Regions from separate parts of the uncultured Martelella sp. genome, predicted to be linked through region 1. Evidence: predicted binding sites of a transcription regulator. Region 1 holds the regulator's gene; the other holds the start of a gene.
The links. Region 1 encodes LexA, which represses DNA repair genes until DNA is damaged. Its sites were predicted from a motif close to TGTTCNNNNTGTGTTCNG; they were not measured.

Region 1 (8,034 bases):
GCGCTTGTAGGGATCGGAGATGTCGATCGAGTCGTGGTAGAAGGCCGACATGGCGCCGACAGCGCCACAGATGATGGCCATCGGGTGAGCATCACGGCGGAAACCGGTGAAAAGCCGTGTCATCTGCTCGTGAATCATCGTGTGATGGGTGACGCGGAAGTCGAAATCCTTCTTCTGCGTTGCCGTCGGCAGTTCACCGAACAGCAGCAGGTAGCAGATTTCGAGGAAGTCGGCATTTTCGGCCAGCTGGTCGATCGGATAACCGCGGTGCAGCAGAATACCGTTGTCGCCATCGATGTAGGTAATTGCCGATTTGCACGATGCCGTCGAGGTGAAGCCGGGATCGTATGTGAACATGCCTGACTGTTTGTACAGGCTGTTGATGTCGAGCACTTTTGGACCGAAGGTGCCTGCTTCGACGTTCAGTTCCAGTTCCTGTCCGTCCAAGGTGAGTTTGCCAGTTTCCGTCATGCTATCCTCCAAATCTTCCAGCGCGGGACGCGTGATAAACACGATCAAAGGTACCAACTAGGTATAGGATCGATGCGCCGCTGCCAAGCCGCTGAATGGTTCATGTTGCGGTGCGGGTGATGATTTATAATTTGCGTTTAGCAAGTTTTTTGAGCTTCTGAAAAGGAAATTTTTCCGCAAGCTGCGTTCTGCAACGTTGCTTTTTGCTCCAGGTAACCACACGATACCTTAGGTTGTGGCGGGGCGGTTTTGATGGGAGAGGGCGAGAAACAGGTTACGGAACGTCCAAAGCGGCACGGGGGCGGCGCCGTTCGTGGCCGCTTGCGCAGATGGCGAACGAAAGCCGCTTCCGGCAGCGATACGGTCTGGAATCCGCCAACTTCTGCGGGGCAGCCGGAGGGCAGGGACGTCGGCACGCTTTTTTCCGAAGAACTTGCCTATGGACGCAGCTTTCTGTTTGCGCCGTTTGTGATGGCTCTGGGGGCCGCGTGGTGGTTTTTTCGGCCCGCAGCGCCGTTTTCGTGGGGGCTGTGGCTCTATTGGGCGGTCGCCCTTGTTGCCGCCGTTTCGTTGCGCAATGCCGGTCCGGTGAAACGGCTGGGCGCCGGTCTGGTTGCGCTCTTTCTCAGCGGCGCATTTCTGGCGCAGCTTGAGACGGGCCGGCTTGCCACGGTGATGCTCGACTCACCGGTGACAACCCACGTTACCGGCGTGGTGGACGCGCGAGAGCCGACCGAAAATGGCTGGCGTTATGTGGTGCGCGTCATCGCCACCGACGATCCGGTGATCCACCGTCCACCTGAGCGTGTCACCCTTGTTGCCCGCGGCAAATCGCCGCCGGTCGATATCGGCGGTGCTTTCACCGGCCTTGCCCGGCTTTCACCGCCCTCCGGACCGGCGCTGCCGGGCCTCGTCGATTTCGGATTTCTTTCCTATTTCGACGGGATCGGCGCGGTGGGGTTCTTCTATGGCGCGCCGGAAGCGCTTGCCGGTGATCTTCACGCGCCTGGAAAAAGCCACCTTCAGTCCATCGGCCTGTTCATGCGCCACAGGGTCGAAAGCCTGCGCGACACGATTGCCGGGCGCATTCGCGCTGTCCTGCCAGACGAATCGGGGGCTTTCGCGAATGCGATCATCACCGGGCAGCGTCGCGCCATGAATGATGACACGCTGGACGCGTTGCGCAATGCCGGCCTTGCCCATGTCATTGCCATTTCGGGGCTGCACATGGCGCTCGCCGCCGGTATCTTCTTTTCAAGCCTGCGTCTTTTCCTGTCGTTTTCTCCAAAGGCGGCAGAAGCGATTGCCACCAAGAAGCTCGCTGCTGTGGCCGCGATCGGGGCTGCCGGGTTCTATCTTGCGATTTCGGGCATGCAGGTCTCGGCGCAGCGCGCTTTCATCATGCTGGCGATCATGCTGCTTGCCGCCGTCGCCGACCGTCCGGCCATCAGCATGCGCAATGTCGCTCTTGCGGGGCTCGTCATCCTCGTCGTTTCGCCGTCGGAAGCAGTCGGCCCCGGCATGCAGATGTCGTTTGCCGCAACACTGGCGCTTATTGCGGGCTACAGCTTCTGGCAGCGTCGCGAATATGCTCGCCCGGCGTCGATGCCGGTCGGCACAGTGGTCCGCATCGTCATGCTGGGGGCTTTCGGTATTCTGTTGACCGCACTTATCGGCGGGCTTTCGACAGCGCCGATTGCCATGGCGCATTTTCAGCGGATTGCCGGCTACGGTCTGCTTGGCAATCTGCTCGCCATGCCGATTGTCACCTTTCTGGTGATGCCCTCCGGGCTGCTGGCCATGCTGGCCATGCCGCTCAATCTGCACGGCCCCTTTCTTTTGGCCATGGGCTGGGGGCTCGACCGGGTGATTGCCATTGCGGAATGGGTCAATGGTCTTGGCGGCGCGCTCGATACCGGTGCGATGCCCCGCGGATTTCTGCTGCTTTTCCTTGTCGGGTTCATGCTGCTGGTTCTGCTGCGCACCCGCCTCAGGCTTGTCGGACTGGTGCCGATGGCAATTGCCTTTGCCTTGCCCGCCTTTTCTCAAGGCGACCGGTCGCCGCTTCTGCTTGTCTCCGAAGACGGCGCGCTGGTTGCGATTGTCACCGGTGATACGGCCGCGCTCAGCAAGCGCCGTCCGCCTTCCTTCATCTTCGATCAGTGGCAGAGCGCACTTGCCATCAACGCCACACGACCGCCGAGCGAAACCGAAAACAACGCTGCGATACTGAAAGACACGGACCGGTTCGACCGCCTGGATGCTGGACAAATCACCAATGCAAGCACCGCCCTTGCCGAGGATATAAAGGCCGCGCGGACGCAATCCGGTGTATTCATTTGTGAAAAGGGCGAATGGTGTGTGGCATCGCTTCCCGGAAGCGGTCTGACCGTAGCACAGATATTCCGGCCCGCGCTCGTAGGCCCTGCCTGCGATCACGCCGACATCATCATCAGCGTCTACCGGCCCGGTTTTCAGACATGCCGTTCGCCTGGTTTTCTCATCACACCAGCACTGCGCCGCCAAAACGGCACCTTGCAGTTTACCGTCCAAGATACCGATGGTTCAAAATCAAGAAACGGAAACACCACGTCCTCAGAGCCTAACCCGACCGGTTCCTGTGTGAGAACCCACGTTTCCGTCACGCCTGCCATCACGGCAGTAAAGCGTCAGTGGAACCAACACCGCCTCTATAGTTGGCGTTCCGATTCGTATGCTGATCCTGTCAGCCTGCCGAAAACCCTCGATTTCTTCAGTGGTAGCGGCGGATCAGGCCGACAAGCTTGCCCTGAACCTTGACCTGATCGGCCGCGAATATCCGGGTTTCATAGGCCGGGTTGGCGGCTTCCAGTGCAATCGATGCGCCCTTGCGGCGGAAACGTTTCAGCGTTGCTTCCTCGTCATTCACCAGCGCCACGACAATATCGCCCGGGGCGGCTGTGTTGATATTGCGGATGACCACCGTGTCACCGTCGAATATCCCGGCTTCGATCATCGAATCGCCCTTAACTTCCAGCGCATAATGTTCGCCGGTTCCCAGCATTTCGGCCGGAACGGCAATTGCGTGGGTGTTTTCCTGTATGGCCGAGATCGGAACGCCGGCTGCAATCCGCCCCATGACGGGGATATCGGTCGAGCCGCTGTCATTTCCGGCAGCCGGTGTCTTGCTTTCGGCAGGCGTCTTGCCGAGGCTGCCTTCAATCACGCTCGGTGAAAAGCCGCGGCGTGGCGGCTGAGAACCAAGGCTTTCCGGCATGCGCAGAATTTCAAGCGCGCGCGCCCTGTTGGGAAGCCGGCGAATGAAACCCCGTTCCTCCAGCGCCGTGATCAACCGGTGAATGCCCGATTTGGACGCCAGATCCAGGGCTTCCTTCATTTCATCGAAAGACGGGGGAATGCCTGTCTCCTTCATCCGTTCATGGATGAAATACAGCAGTTCCTGTTGTTTACGAGTCAGCATTTGCAGCCCCTTGCCTTCGAAACAAATACAGAACGTTTATATCTGTTCTATCTGTGTTCCGCAAGCTGGAAATAGCAGAGCGGCCTCGATTGCGGTCAATGGAGGCATGAAGGCGGGTGCAAAGGGGTGCGTTAGAAAGTGTTGTTTCAATTTCGAAAGGAGAAAAATTCTCGGCAAACAATGGTGAGCGCGCAGGGGTTCGAACCCTGGACCTACTGATTAAAAGTCAGTTGCTCTACCAGCTGAGCTACGCGCTCCCGAGGCCGGCGCCTGTTGAAGGGCCGGCGGAAAGTGGGCGGAACATAGAAAGGGTCTTGCAGAAGGTCAACCCGGAAATTCGGCTCCGAGGCGACAATTTGATGTTGGGGGCGATGCGCGGAAAGGTGATTGGAATTCAACGCCGCTGTGGTTTAAGGAACCGGCAGTTTACGGTCCGCCGTTCAGGCGGTTATCTGCTGGTGCCGGACGCGCTTTCGCCAACGGCCGAGTGACAAGAGGATTTCAGGTGTCGATCGGTGATATTTCCCTGTTGACGGCGCTTCTTGCCGGTGCGCTTTCGTTTCTCTCACCCTGCGTTTTGCCGCTGGTGCCGCCTTATCTTTGCTACATGGCGGGCATTTCGATCGATCAGTTCAGGGGGGACACGACCGTCCGGCCGGCGCGGGTGTTGTTGCCGGCGCTGTTCTTTACGCTCGGCTTTGCGACGATTTTCGTGGCGCTCGGGGCAGGGGCCTCGTCCATCGGTCAGCTTTTGCGTCAATATATCGATATTCTGGCCAAGGTCGGCGGCGTGATCATCATCATCATGGGGCTGAACTTTCTTGGTGTGCTGAAAATCCCCTTCCTGTCGCGCGAGGCGCGGTTTCATGGCGGCGGCAAGCCGGCGAGCATGTCCGGCGCCTATGTGATGGGGCTGGCCTTTGCTTTCGGCTGGACGCCCTGCATCGGGCCGGTTCTGGGGGCCATTCTCGCTGTCGCAGCCACACGCGATACGGTTTCCAACGGGGCGGTGCTGCTGGCGATCTATTCGCTCGGCCTTGCCGTGCCGTTCTGGATTGCGGCGCTTTTTTCCGGCGCCTTCATGCGCTTCCTGTCGCGGTTCCGCAAACATCTTGGCACGATTGAAAAAATCATGGGCGTGCTGCTGATTCTCACCGGCCTTGCCTTTCTTTTCGGCTTCATTGCCGATATGGCGATCTGGTTCCAGCAGACCTTCCCCGTTCTGTCGCAGATCGGCTAGGGCCTGCGAACCCCGGGTTTTGCGCCATGTCAGATATTCTAGGGCTTCTCTTTCCGTTCTTCGGGTTGATTGCCGTCGGCTTCATCGCCGCCAGGCTCATCCGGCAGCCGGAATCCGGTCTTGTCTGGCTCAATGTATTCATCGTCTATGCCGCATTGCCGGCCTTGTTCTTCAAGCTGGTTTCGAACACGCCTTTCGACCAGCTGACCCGGCTTGATTTCATCTCTGTCGATCTGCTGGCGACCTATGCCGTGTTTTCGCTGCTGTTTGCCGCCGGCTATTTCTGGAAACGCAACGGCGTGCGCGAGAGCACGATCCAGGCCTTTGCGGGCGCTTACGGCAATATCGGCTATATGGGGCCGGGTCTTGCCATTCTGGCGCTTGGCGAGGCGGCAGCCGTTCCCGTCGCCTTGATCGTTTGCTTTGAAAATGCGCTGCATTTCATCGTCGCACCGTCGATAATGGCGGTGGCGGATGGCGGGGCGGTGCGCAAGGCATCACTTGCCCGCCAGGTGCTGACAAAGGCGCTGCTGCACCCCTTCATCATTGCAACCGCTCTGGGGTTTGCCGTTGCCGCGAGCGGTGTTCAGCCGCCCGATGCGTTCAACCGGCTGGTGGACTATCTGGCACAGGCTGCCGCGCCATGCGCGCTTTTTGCCATGGGGGTGACGCTTGCTCTGCGCCCGGTAAAGCGCGTGCCGGTAGAGATCGGCTACATCGTTCCTGCCAAGCTTATCTTACATCCGGTGCTGGTCTATGCCTTCATGATGCTGCATGGCGGCTTCGATCCGGTCTGGGTGGAAGCCGCCGTGCTTCTTGCAGCCTTGCCGACGGCCACCAATGTCTTCGTGATCGCCCAGCAATACGGCATCTGGTACGAGCGGGCCTCCGCGACGATTCTGATCACCACAATCTGTTCGGCGGTAACGCTGGCCGGTCTTCTGCTTCTGATCGACGCTACCGCCCTGCCGCTATAGGCAAGGGCTAAAACAGGCTTCAGCCGGCGAACAGCTCCTTGATCCCCCTGAGGGGCTGAACGCCTTCGCGCATGGCAAACTGGCGCAGCGGCGGCACGGCCGACAGCATGTAGAGGCCGGCGGAGCGGGCAAGCTGCGCGGGAATGAAATCGGCAAGCAGAGAGCGGTTCAGAAGATCGACGCTGGCCGTTCTGCTCCAGACATCGGACTTGCGCAGAAAATCATAGCGTTCGCCGGTTCTGGCGGAAATCTTCGCGCCGTCGATGCCGTCCAGCATGCGGGCAAGGCGCATGATGTCGCGCAGCGAAAGGTTAAGCCCCTGTGCGCCAATCGGCGGAAAGGCGTGGGCCGCCTCGCCGACAAGAACCGTACGACCCTTGCCGAAACGGTTCGCAACCATGGAGGAAAGCGGCCATTTCTGCACCGGTCCCTCAATGGTGACTGCGCCCAGAAGCGACTGCATCCGTTCCTCGATCGCCGCCGCGATCTCGCCTTCCGGCCGCGCCGCCATGTCTTCGGCAGCCGGCGTATCCATAACCCAGACCAGGCTGGAGCGGTTCTTTGCCGGCAGCGGCACCTGCGTGAACGGACCGCCACGGGTGTGAAATTCCGTCGAGATATCGTCATGGGTAAGTGCGTGGCTGAAATTCAACACGACAGCCGATTGCTTGTAGGACCATTGGCGCACGCCGATCCCGGCATTTTCACGCACTTTCGAACGCCGGCCGTCGGAGCCGACGATAAGTTCGGCGGAAAACGTCTCGCCGCCGGCAAGCGTCACCGCAACGCCATTCTTGTCGACGGTAAAATCGTCGGCAATGGTCTCGAAACGGGTAATGTTCGGCTCACTCGCAATCGCTTCGTTCAACTTGCCGACAAGAACGGTGTTGGGAATGTTGTAGCCGAAGGCTTCGAGATCGATTTCGGCAGAGCGGAAACTGACCGTCGGCGCGCGCACCAGCCGTCCCGTGCCGTCAATGATGCGCATGGTCTTCAGCGGCGCGGCTTCCGGCCGCACGGACTGCCACAGGCCAAGCCGGGCAAGCAGTGCGATGGAATGGTCCATCAGCGCCGTTGTGCGATGATCGCCGCCGCTGGGGGACGGCGCCACCAGCGCGACCCTGCGGCCGGCACGGGCAAGCGCCAGCGCGGAAATCATTCCGGCGGGACCGCCGCCGATCACGGCAATTTCAAAATCCGACATGCCTGAAACCTCGTCTTCCTGCGATTTGTTCGTTACCGATATAATGCGACCAGGCGCATTTTGCCGTGAAAAATTCTGGAAAATCATGTTTTTTTTGTACGCGGACGCGCTTCTGGTGCATTGTAGGGGTAGAGAAAACCGGGCAATAACCGCCGACACAGTTTTACGGGAAGTGAATGGGTTTGTTCAGCCAGCGTAAAGTACCTTATGCCGAAATCCGGGCGTTCTCCGTCCACATTCTGACGGCATCGGGCTCGTTCCTTGCTTTCCTTGGCGTGGTTGCCGCTGCCGAGGGGCGATTCGTGGCCATGTTCTGGTGGCTCGGCGCCGCTCTGCTGGTCGACGGCATTGACGGGCCGATCGCGCGGCGGCTGAAGGTCAGCGAAGTGCTGCCAAGCTGGTCGGGTGTGATGCTCGACAACATCATCGATTACGTGACCTATGTTCTGCTGCCGGCCTTTGCGCTCTACCAGTCCCATATGATCGGGGAGCCGTTGTCCTTCGTTGCCGCCGCGCTGATCGTCGTCTCCAGCGCGATCTATTATGCCGACAGCGGCATGAAGACGGATGAGAACTTCTTCTCCGGCTTTCCCGTGGTCTGGAACATGGTGGTGTTCTCCTTCTTCGTCATCCAGCCGTCGTCGCTGCTTGCCATGGCGATTGTGGTGCTGTCAGTGGCCCT
Region 2 (8,034 bases), on a different contig from region 1:
CCCTATATCCGCGAAGCGCTTGGCGAACTGCCGATCGCCGACGAGTGTGTCTGGTACATCAACCCCACCGGCAAGTTCGTCATCGGCGGCCCGGACGGCGATGCCGGTCTGACCGGCCGCAAGATCATCGTCGATACCTATGGCGGTGCGGCCCCTCATGGCGGCGGCGCGTTCTCCGGCAAGGACACGACCAAGGTGGATCGGTCCGCTGCCTATGCGGCGCGCTACCTTGCCAAGAACGTCGTGGCCGCCAATCTTGCCGAGAAATGCACGATCCAGCTGGCCTATGCCATCGGTGTCTCTCAGCCATTGTCGATCTATGTCGATCTGCATGGCACCGGAAAGGTGAAGGAGGAGGATGTCGAAAGGGCGATCCGCGCGACCATGGATCTGTCGCCGTCGGGCATTCGCCGCCACCTCAACCTCAACAAGCCGATCTACGCCAAGACCTCGGCCTATGGCCATTTCGGGCGCAAGGCAGGGCGTGACGGTTCGTTCTCCTGGGAGCGGCTCGATCTGGTGCGGCCGCTGAAACAGGCGTTGAAGAACTGATCTGCTGCCGTGAGCGATAACAGCCAACATCAGGCCGGCAAGGCTTTTTTCGGACGTCGCAAGGGAAAACCCCTGCGCGACAGGCAGGCCCGTAATCTCGCGGAAGTGCTGCCGGCACTGGCGCTCGACCCGCACGGGAGCGCGCTGCAGGACCCGCGAGCGCTCTTTGCCGCAGAGGTCGGCACGGTGCGTCTCGAGATCGGTTTCGGCGGTGGCGAACACCTTCTGCACCGGGTTCGCGAGAACCCGGAGATCGGGTTCATCGGCATCGAGCCCTTCGTGAATTCGATGGCAAAGCTGCTGGGGCAGGTGGAGGGAAGCGAGCCGCCGAACCTCAGGCTTTACGACGACGACGCCGTTACCGTTCTCGACTGGCTGCCGGATGCCTCACTCGATCATATCGATCTGCTTTATCCCGATCCGTGGCCCAAGCGCCGCCACTGGAAGCGCCGTTTCGTGTCCAGCGTCAATCTCGACCGGTTTTATCGTGTGCTGAAGCCCGGCGGACGGTTCTGCTTTGCCTCCGACATTGATTCCTACATCAACTGGACGCTGCTGCATTGCCGTGATCATGGCGGCTTTGACTGGCAGGCGCGGTCATCGGAAGACTGGCTCAGGCCTTATGAAAACTGGCCTGGAACGCGCTATGAGGCCAAGGCGCGCAGGGAAGGGCGTTCGAGCGCCTATCTGACATTCGTGAAAGTCTGATCCGGCGTTTTGTCGCCTGCGTCAGTGCAGTGTCACGGTCTTCAGGTCTTCTTCCATGGCCTTGAAGAAAATGCTGGTGCGGTTTTCGGTCAACAGCAGCAGCGTCCCGTCTGCCCGAAACAGCGCCCAGAGCTTTTCTGCCGATTCCAGCCTTTCCGCATCGGGAAACTGGCGAAGCGCTTCTTCCCGGTCAAATGCGCGGAAATAGCCAAGGTGGCCGGCGCCGAAGGCGGCGAGCTGATCGGTTTCGAAAGCGGTTGCCGCGGACGGAAATTTCATGGGAACGGGCGCCTTTGTCTTTTCGCTGTGATGTCGGCACAGGCGCTGGAAATATTGTCTTCCCAACGACCTGCCTGCATGTTTCAAAGGCTATTGTGAAACCGAAATCTTAATTTTTCGTACCTCTTGCGGCCGTCTGGCGATGTCGATTGCGAGAAGGCCGCGATCGAGTTTTGCGCCGACAACCTCCATCCCGTCCGCCAGTGCGAACTGCCGGCGGAACTGGCGCCCGGCAATGCCGCGAAACAGGTATTCGCCGTCTTCCCGTTCTTCGCGATTGCCGCTGACCACGAGAATATTGTCCTGTGCGACGGCATCGAGTTCGCTCTCATCGAAACCGGCAACCGCGAGCGTGATCCTCAGGAAAATGCCGGCCGGTTCATCGGGAAACCATTCGACATCAAAGGGCGGGTAACCGGATGCGCCCTTGAGTGCAGCGTCCTGCGCACGGTTTTCCAGCATCGTCGGATTGATACGCAGGTCGATTCTCGGCATTGGGCTGCTCCGGTCCTTGTTCTTGCGATATGGGGCATCGACACAAGCGTCGCAAGACCGCGTCGGCTTGACAAGTGCAGGACCAGTCGCCATTCACCAATTGGTATTTCACCAGGGCAGAGACGGACATCATGAGCGCACGAAAAATCATCATCGACACCGATCCGGGGCAGGACGACGCTGCGGCGATCATGCTGGCGCTGGCCAGCCCTCAGGAGCTCGATGTTCTCGGCATCACGGCTGTTGCCGGCAATGTGCCGCTGGCGCTGACCGAGCGCAATGCGCGCATCGTGTGCGAATTGTCGGGGCGGCCGGATATGAAGGTGTTTGCCGGCTGCGACCGTCCGCTGCGCCGGCCGCTGGTCACCGCCGAGCATGTGCATGGCAAGACCGGTCTTGACGGTCCCGAGCTTGACGCGCCGGCGATGCCGCTGCAGGCGATGCACGCCGTTGATTTCATCATTGAAACCCTGAAGAGCGAGCCGGAAAATACCGTCACGCTTTGCACACTCGGTCCGCTGACCAATATCGCGACGGCCTTCGAAAAGGCGCCGGAAATCGTCGGTCGAGTGCAGGAAATCGTGATGATGGGCGGCGGTTATTTCGAGGGCGGCAATATTTCGCCGTCGGCCGAGTTCAACATCTATGTCGATCCGGAGGCCGCCAAAGCCGTATTCGCCTCCGGTATTCCGATCGTGATGATGCCGCTTGATGTGACCCATCAATTGCTCTGCCTGAAGGAACGTGTCGACAGGATTGATGCGATCGGCCGGCCGGCGGCGCAGGCCATGGCCGCAATGCTGCGCTTTTACGAGCGCTTCGACCTGGAGAAATACGGCTCGGACGGCGGGCCGCTGCATGACCCGTCGGTAACGGCCTATCTGCTGAAGCCGGAGCTGTTTTCCGGGCGTCACTGCAATGTCGAGATCGAGACCGTTTCGGAGCTCACGCTCGGCGAAACCGTCGTCGACTGGTGGCATGTAACCGATCGCAAGCCGAATGCGCTGGTGATCGGCAAGGCCGATGCGACCGGCTTTTTCGCGTTGCTGACGGAGCGGCTCGCTCGTCTCTGACCGGACGGGTGCCCGCTGTTACAGCCGTTTGGCGACGTCGTCAGCGGTCGGGATCGAGGGCTGGGCGCCGGGTTTGAGGCAGGCCAGGGCGCCGGCGACCGAAGCGCGGTGGGCCGCAGCCTCGAACGAAAGCCCCTGTTCCAGGCCGCTGGCAAGATAGCCGCAAAATGTATCGCCCGCGCCGACTGTGTCGACGGGGTCGATTTTCAGCGCATCGATCTTGAAGAAAGCGCCTTCATGCATGGCGATGACGCCGTCGCCGCCAAGGGTGATCACCATGGTCTGGCCCGTGCGGTCGTGATGGGTTTTCAGCATCGCGATCCGGCCTTCGCTGCCGAGTTCTTCCGCACCGACAAGGCGTTCGAACTCGGTTTCATTGGCAATGACGATATCCGCCAGCGCGGCAAGTTCGGCGGCCTGCGGTGTCAGCGGCGCGGTGTTGAGAACGGACGTCACGCCCTTCTTGCGGGCGGCTTCCAGTGCAGCGCGGATGGCCGGCGCCGGAATTTCAAGCTGCAGCATCAGAATATCGCCCGCCGACATGCGTTCCACGGCCGCCCGGGCGTCATCTTCGCTCAGCGTGAAGTTGGCCGCGGCATTGAGCACGATGACGTTTTCGCCGTCGCCGCCGACAAGGATCGTCGCCGTGCCGGTTGCTCCGTCGGAGATCTTGAGCGCCGACAGGTCGACGCCGGCATCGGCCAGAAGTGCGGTTGCCGGTGTGGCGAATTCATCGCTGCCGACCGCGCCCACCATCGCCACATCCGAACCGGCGCGGCGGGCGGCCAGCGTCTGGTTTGCGCCCTTGCCGCCGGGAGCGGTCGAAAATGAAAGCCCGGCCACGGTTTCGCCCGGTTCCGGCAGGCGCTCGGTGGTGCTGATGAGATCCATGTTGATGGACCCGAAAACCGTGATCATGGCAATGTCTCCTCGCATCGTGTTGATGGCGGCGAAGGCAATCCCGTCGCCAAACGCCGTTTTCAGCGGTTTTATTGCCAAGTTGCGGCAATGACAATCAATCCTCGTCGACGACGCGCAGTTTCATGCGCCCGACGCCGGACGTGGTCGGATCATCTGCCTCTTCGGGAGTAGACGGATTGTCATTCCTGTCTGCTGCCGGGTCTGCCCGGGTTTCGAATTCAAGCGCACCGATCCGTTCGCCGCGCCGGGCAATTTTTCCGGTCGAGACCCGGATCTGTTCGACATCCTGCCGGGCCTGCGAGAAATGGCTGTTGAGCTTTTCCACGCGCTCGTTCAGCCGGCCGAGATCGCCGATCAGATGCGCGACCTCGCCCTGAATCAGATGGGCCTGTTCGCGCATGCGCTGGTCCTTCATGACCGCCTGCACCACCTGGATGGACAATAGCAGCAGTGTCGGCGAAACGATCACCACGCGGGCTGCATGGGCGCGCTGAACGTTTGCCTCGAAATGTTCATGGATATCGGCGAAGATCGATTCCGACGGCACGAACAGGAAGGCAGTATCCTGAGTCTCGCCGGGCAGCAGGTATTTGCCGGAAATATCGCGAATATGGGTGTCGAGGTCGCGGCGGAAGCGCTGGCCGGCGGCGCGTTTCGCGTCATCGTCCTGCGCGTCGCGAAATGCGTTCCAGGCCTCCAGCGGAAATTTGGCGTCGATCACCAGCGGCGGCGCGCCATTGGGCATGTCGACCACACAATCCGGCCGGGTTCCGTTTGAAAGCGTGGCCTGAAACCGGAATGTGCCCGCCGGCAGGGCATCGGCGATGATTGTCTCCATGCGTCCCTGTCCGAAAGCGCCGCGGGTCTGCTTGTTCGACAGGATTGCCTGCAGCCCGACGACGTCCTTGGCGAGCGACTGGATATTGTTTTGGGCTGCATCGATCACCGCCAGCCGCTCCTGCAGGCGGCGCAGGTTCTCGTGGGTGGTCTGGTGCTGCTGATGCAGGGTGGAGCCGATTCGCCGCGACAGGCCGTCGAGACGGGTGCCGAGCGAGGCATCGAGCTCCGCCTGCCGGTTGCCGAAAAGCTCGGCCATGGTCGCCATCCGGCCCTGCATCTCCGTCTGGGCGCGGACCAGATTCTGCAACTCGCGTTCCAGTGTGTCCGCGCGCCGGCCCGTACCCCGCCTGAACGCCGTAATGACGATGGCGGCGAGGAGTGCCAGCAGGACGGCGACACCGAGGCCGATCATGCCGGGCCCGGCTGTCGCGATTTCATGTGCCAGTCGTTCCATCCGCGCTGTTCCTTCCGTCCGGGGAGACTAGCATAAATCGACGCCTTGAAAAGATCAAAACGTGAACATATCTGAGAATGGCGTGGATCGCAATGAACGGTGGCTTTGGGCGAAACGAAACCGTTTCTTCTTTGCCAAACTTGCGCTAAGGGAAACGCATGACGACGATGCCTTTGATAATTCTGCCGGACCCGCTGCTTCGCAAGGTCTCCGAACCGGTCGAGCGTGTAGACGACGACCTGAAGAAACTTGCTGGCGACATGCTGGAAACCATGTACGAGGCGCCCGGTATCGGGCTGGCCGCGATACAGGTCGGCGTGCCCCGGCGCATGCTGGTGGTCGATGTCACCAGCAAGGGCGAAGATGAAGATGGAAACGCCCCGGAACAGGAGAGAGAAAAAAATCCTCTTGTTGTGATCAATCCGACCATTCTTTCCTCTTCCGACGAACGCTCGGTTTATGAGGAGGGGTGCCTTTCGATCCCCGAATTCTTTGCCGAGGTCGAGCGTCCCGCAAGCGTGCGGGTGGGCTATACCGATCTTGACGGCAAGCAGCAGGAAATCGAGGCCGACGGCCTGCTTGCGACCTGCCTGCAACACGAGATCGACCATCTGGATGGCGCCCTGTTCATCGACTATCTCTCGAAACTGAAGCGCGACCGGGTGATCAAGCGGTTTGCCAAGGCGGCGCGGCAGCAAAAGCTGTAGGCTGCGGCCGGCAGCTTGCCCACAGAACTGTGAACATCGCGAAAGGACGGACAATGGCGCTCAGGATCGTTTTCATGGGAACGCCCGATTTTGCCGTTCCGACCTTGCGGGCGCTGTGCGAGGCGGGACATGAAATCGCCTGCGTCTACACCCAGCCGCCGCGCGCGGCCGGCCGGCGCGGCCTTTCCGAGGTCAAGTCGCCGGTTCATCAGGCCGCCGAACTGCTTGGCCTTGAAGTGCGCACGCCCTTCAATTTCAAACAGGACGAAGAGCGCGCGGCATTTTGCGCGCTTGATGCCGATGTTGCCGTGGTGGTCGCCTATGGTCTGATCCTGCCGGAAGCGGTTCTTTCGGGAACCCGTCTCGGCGCCTATAACGGCCATGCCTCGCTGCTGCCGCGCTGGCGCGGCGCGGCCCCGATCCAGCGCGCCATCATGGCCGGCGACAGCGAGACCGGCATGATGGTCATGCGTATGGACAAGGGTCTTGATACCGGCCCCGTCGCGCTGACGGAAAAAGTCGCCATCGGCGCGAACATGACCGCCGGAGACCTCCACGATCAGCTGATGCTGAAGGGCGCGAAGCTGATGGCCAAAGCCATGGCAAAGCTGGAAAACGACGACCTGCCGCTGACCCCGCAGGCCGAAGATGGCGTGACCTATGCGAAGAAGATCGACAAGGGCGAAACCCGGATCGATTTCACACAGCCGGCAGAGGCGGTGCACAATCACATTCGCGGGCTTGCCCCTTTTCCCGGCGCCTGGTCCGAGATGCCGACGGAGCGGCGGGCCGAGCGCGTGAAGGTCCATGAAAGCCGGATCGGCGAGGGCAGTGGCCCGGCGGGAACGGTTGTTGACACAACACCGCTCACCATCGCCTGCGGCACAGGCGCCGTCTGCCTGACACGGCTTCAAAAGGCCGGCGGCAAGGTGCTTTCGGCTGAGGATTTTCTGCGCGGCAATCCGCTTGCCCCCGGCACGGTCCTGTCCTGATGCCGCGCTACCGTCTCACGGTCGAATATGATGGCACGCCCTATGTCGGCTGGCAGCGGCAGGCGACGGGGCGGTCCGTGCAAAGTGCGCTGGAGGAGGCGGTGAAGGGCTTTTCCGGTGAAGATGTGACGATCCGCGGCGCGGGGCGCACCGATTCCGGCGTTCATGCGCTCGGCCAGGTCACCCATTTCGATCTGGGCCGGGAATGGAGTGCGTTCACCCTGCTCAATGCGATCAACGCCCATCTGCGTATCGCCAGGGACAGTATTGCCGTAACGGAGGTGGTGCCGGTCGACGATGATTTCGACGCGCGGTTTTCCGCCCTCAAGCGTCATTATCTCTATCGCATCATCAATCGCAGGGCCCATCTGGCGGTCGATCACATGCGCGCCTGGTGGGTGCCGCGCCCGCTTGACCACGAGGCCATGCACGCCGCCGCGCAAAGGCTTGTCGGCCGTCATGACTTTACCACCTTCCGCTCGGCGCAATGCCAGGCGAATTCGCCGGTGCGCACGCTGGACCGGCTCGATGTGACCCGCACCGGCGAGGTGATCGAAATCCGGGCCTCGGCGCAGAGTTTTCTGCACAACCAGATCCGCTCCTTTGCCGGCACGCTGAAACTGGCCGGCGAGGGCAAGATGAGCGCCGATGATGTTGCAGCCGCGCTTCAAGCCCGCGATCGCAGCGCCTGCGGAACCGTGGCGCCGCCTGAGGGGCTTTATTTCATGCAGGTGGACTATCCGTGATTGCCGGTGCCTAGCGACTTGCATCCGACGCGGATTTTACGTATCAATAATTCCAGATTTGTGGATATGTTGGAGTCCGCCATGCCGGTGACGATCTATCACAACCCGAAATGCGGCACCTCGCGCAATGTTCTGGCGATGATCCGTCAGTCCGGCGTGGAGCCCGAAATCATCGAATATCTGAAAACACCGCCAACGCGTGATCGCCTTGTGGCGCTGATTGCGGAAATGAGCATTCCGGTCCGCGATCTTCTGCGGCGCAAGGGC

Region 2: a site for LexA is predicted at 5,373-5,390, ahead of ACHZCU_RS00985 (DNA recombination protein RmuC). Genes of this name have one in related genera too.

What each region holds. Positions count from the first base shown of each region.
Region 1 is NZ_CAXXFM010000002.1:231,481-239,514, forward strand. It holds gene gltA (citrate synthase) at 1-471, opposite strand, end outside; gene ACHZCU_RS18395 (ComEC/Rec2 family competence protein) at 793-3,270, shown strand; gene lexA (transcriptional repressor LexA) at 3,224-3,931, opposite strand; tRNA gene ACHZCU_RS18405 (tRNA-Lys) at 4,113-4,188, opposite strand; gene ACHZCU_RS18410 (cytochrome c biogenesis CcdA family protein) at 4,437-5,171, shown strand; gene ACHZCU_RS18415 (AEC family transporter) at 5,198-6,148, shown strand; gene ACHZCU_RS18420 (UbiH/UbiF family hydroxylase) at 6,168-7,352, opposite strand; gene pcsA (phosphatidylcholine synthase) at 7,529-8,034, shown strand, end outside.
Region 2 is NZ_CAXXFM010000001.1:167,242-175,275, reverse strand. It holds gene metK (methionine adenosyltransferase) at 1-552, shown strand, start outside; gene ACHZCU_RS01010 (tRNA (guanosine(46)-N(7))-methyltransferase TrmB) at 562-1,260, shown strand; gene ACHZCU_RS01005 (DUF1150 family protein) at 1,282-1,539, opposite strand; gene ACHZCU_RS01000 (Hsp20 family protein) at 1,630-2,034, opposite strand; gene ACHZCU_RS00995 (nucleoside hydrolase) at 2,163-3,107, shown strand; gene ACHZCU_RS00990 (ribokinase) at 3,126-4,025, opposite strand; gene ACHZCU_RS00985 (DNA recombination protein RmuC) at 4,123-5,322, opposite strand; gene def (peptide deformylase) at 5,481-6,029, shown strand; gene fmt (methionyl-tRNA formyltransferase) at 6,083-7,021, shown strand; gene truA (tRNA pseudouridine(38-40) synthase TruA) at 7,021-7,767, shown strand; gene arsC (arsenate reductase (glutaredoxin)) at 7,849-8,034, shown strand, end outside.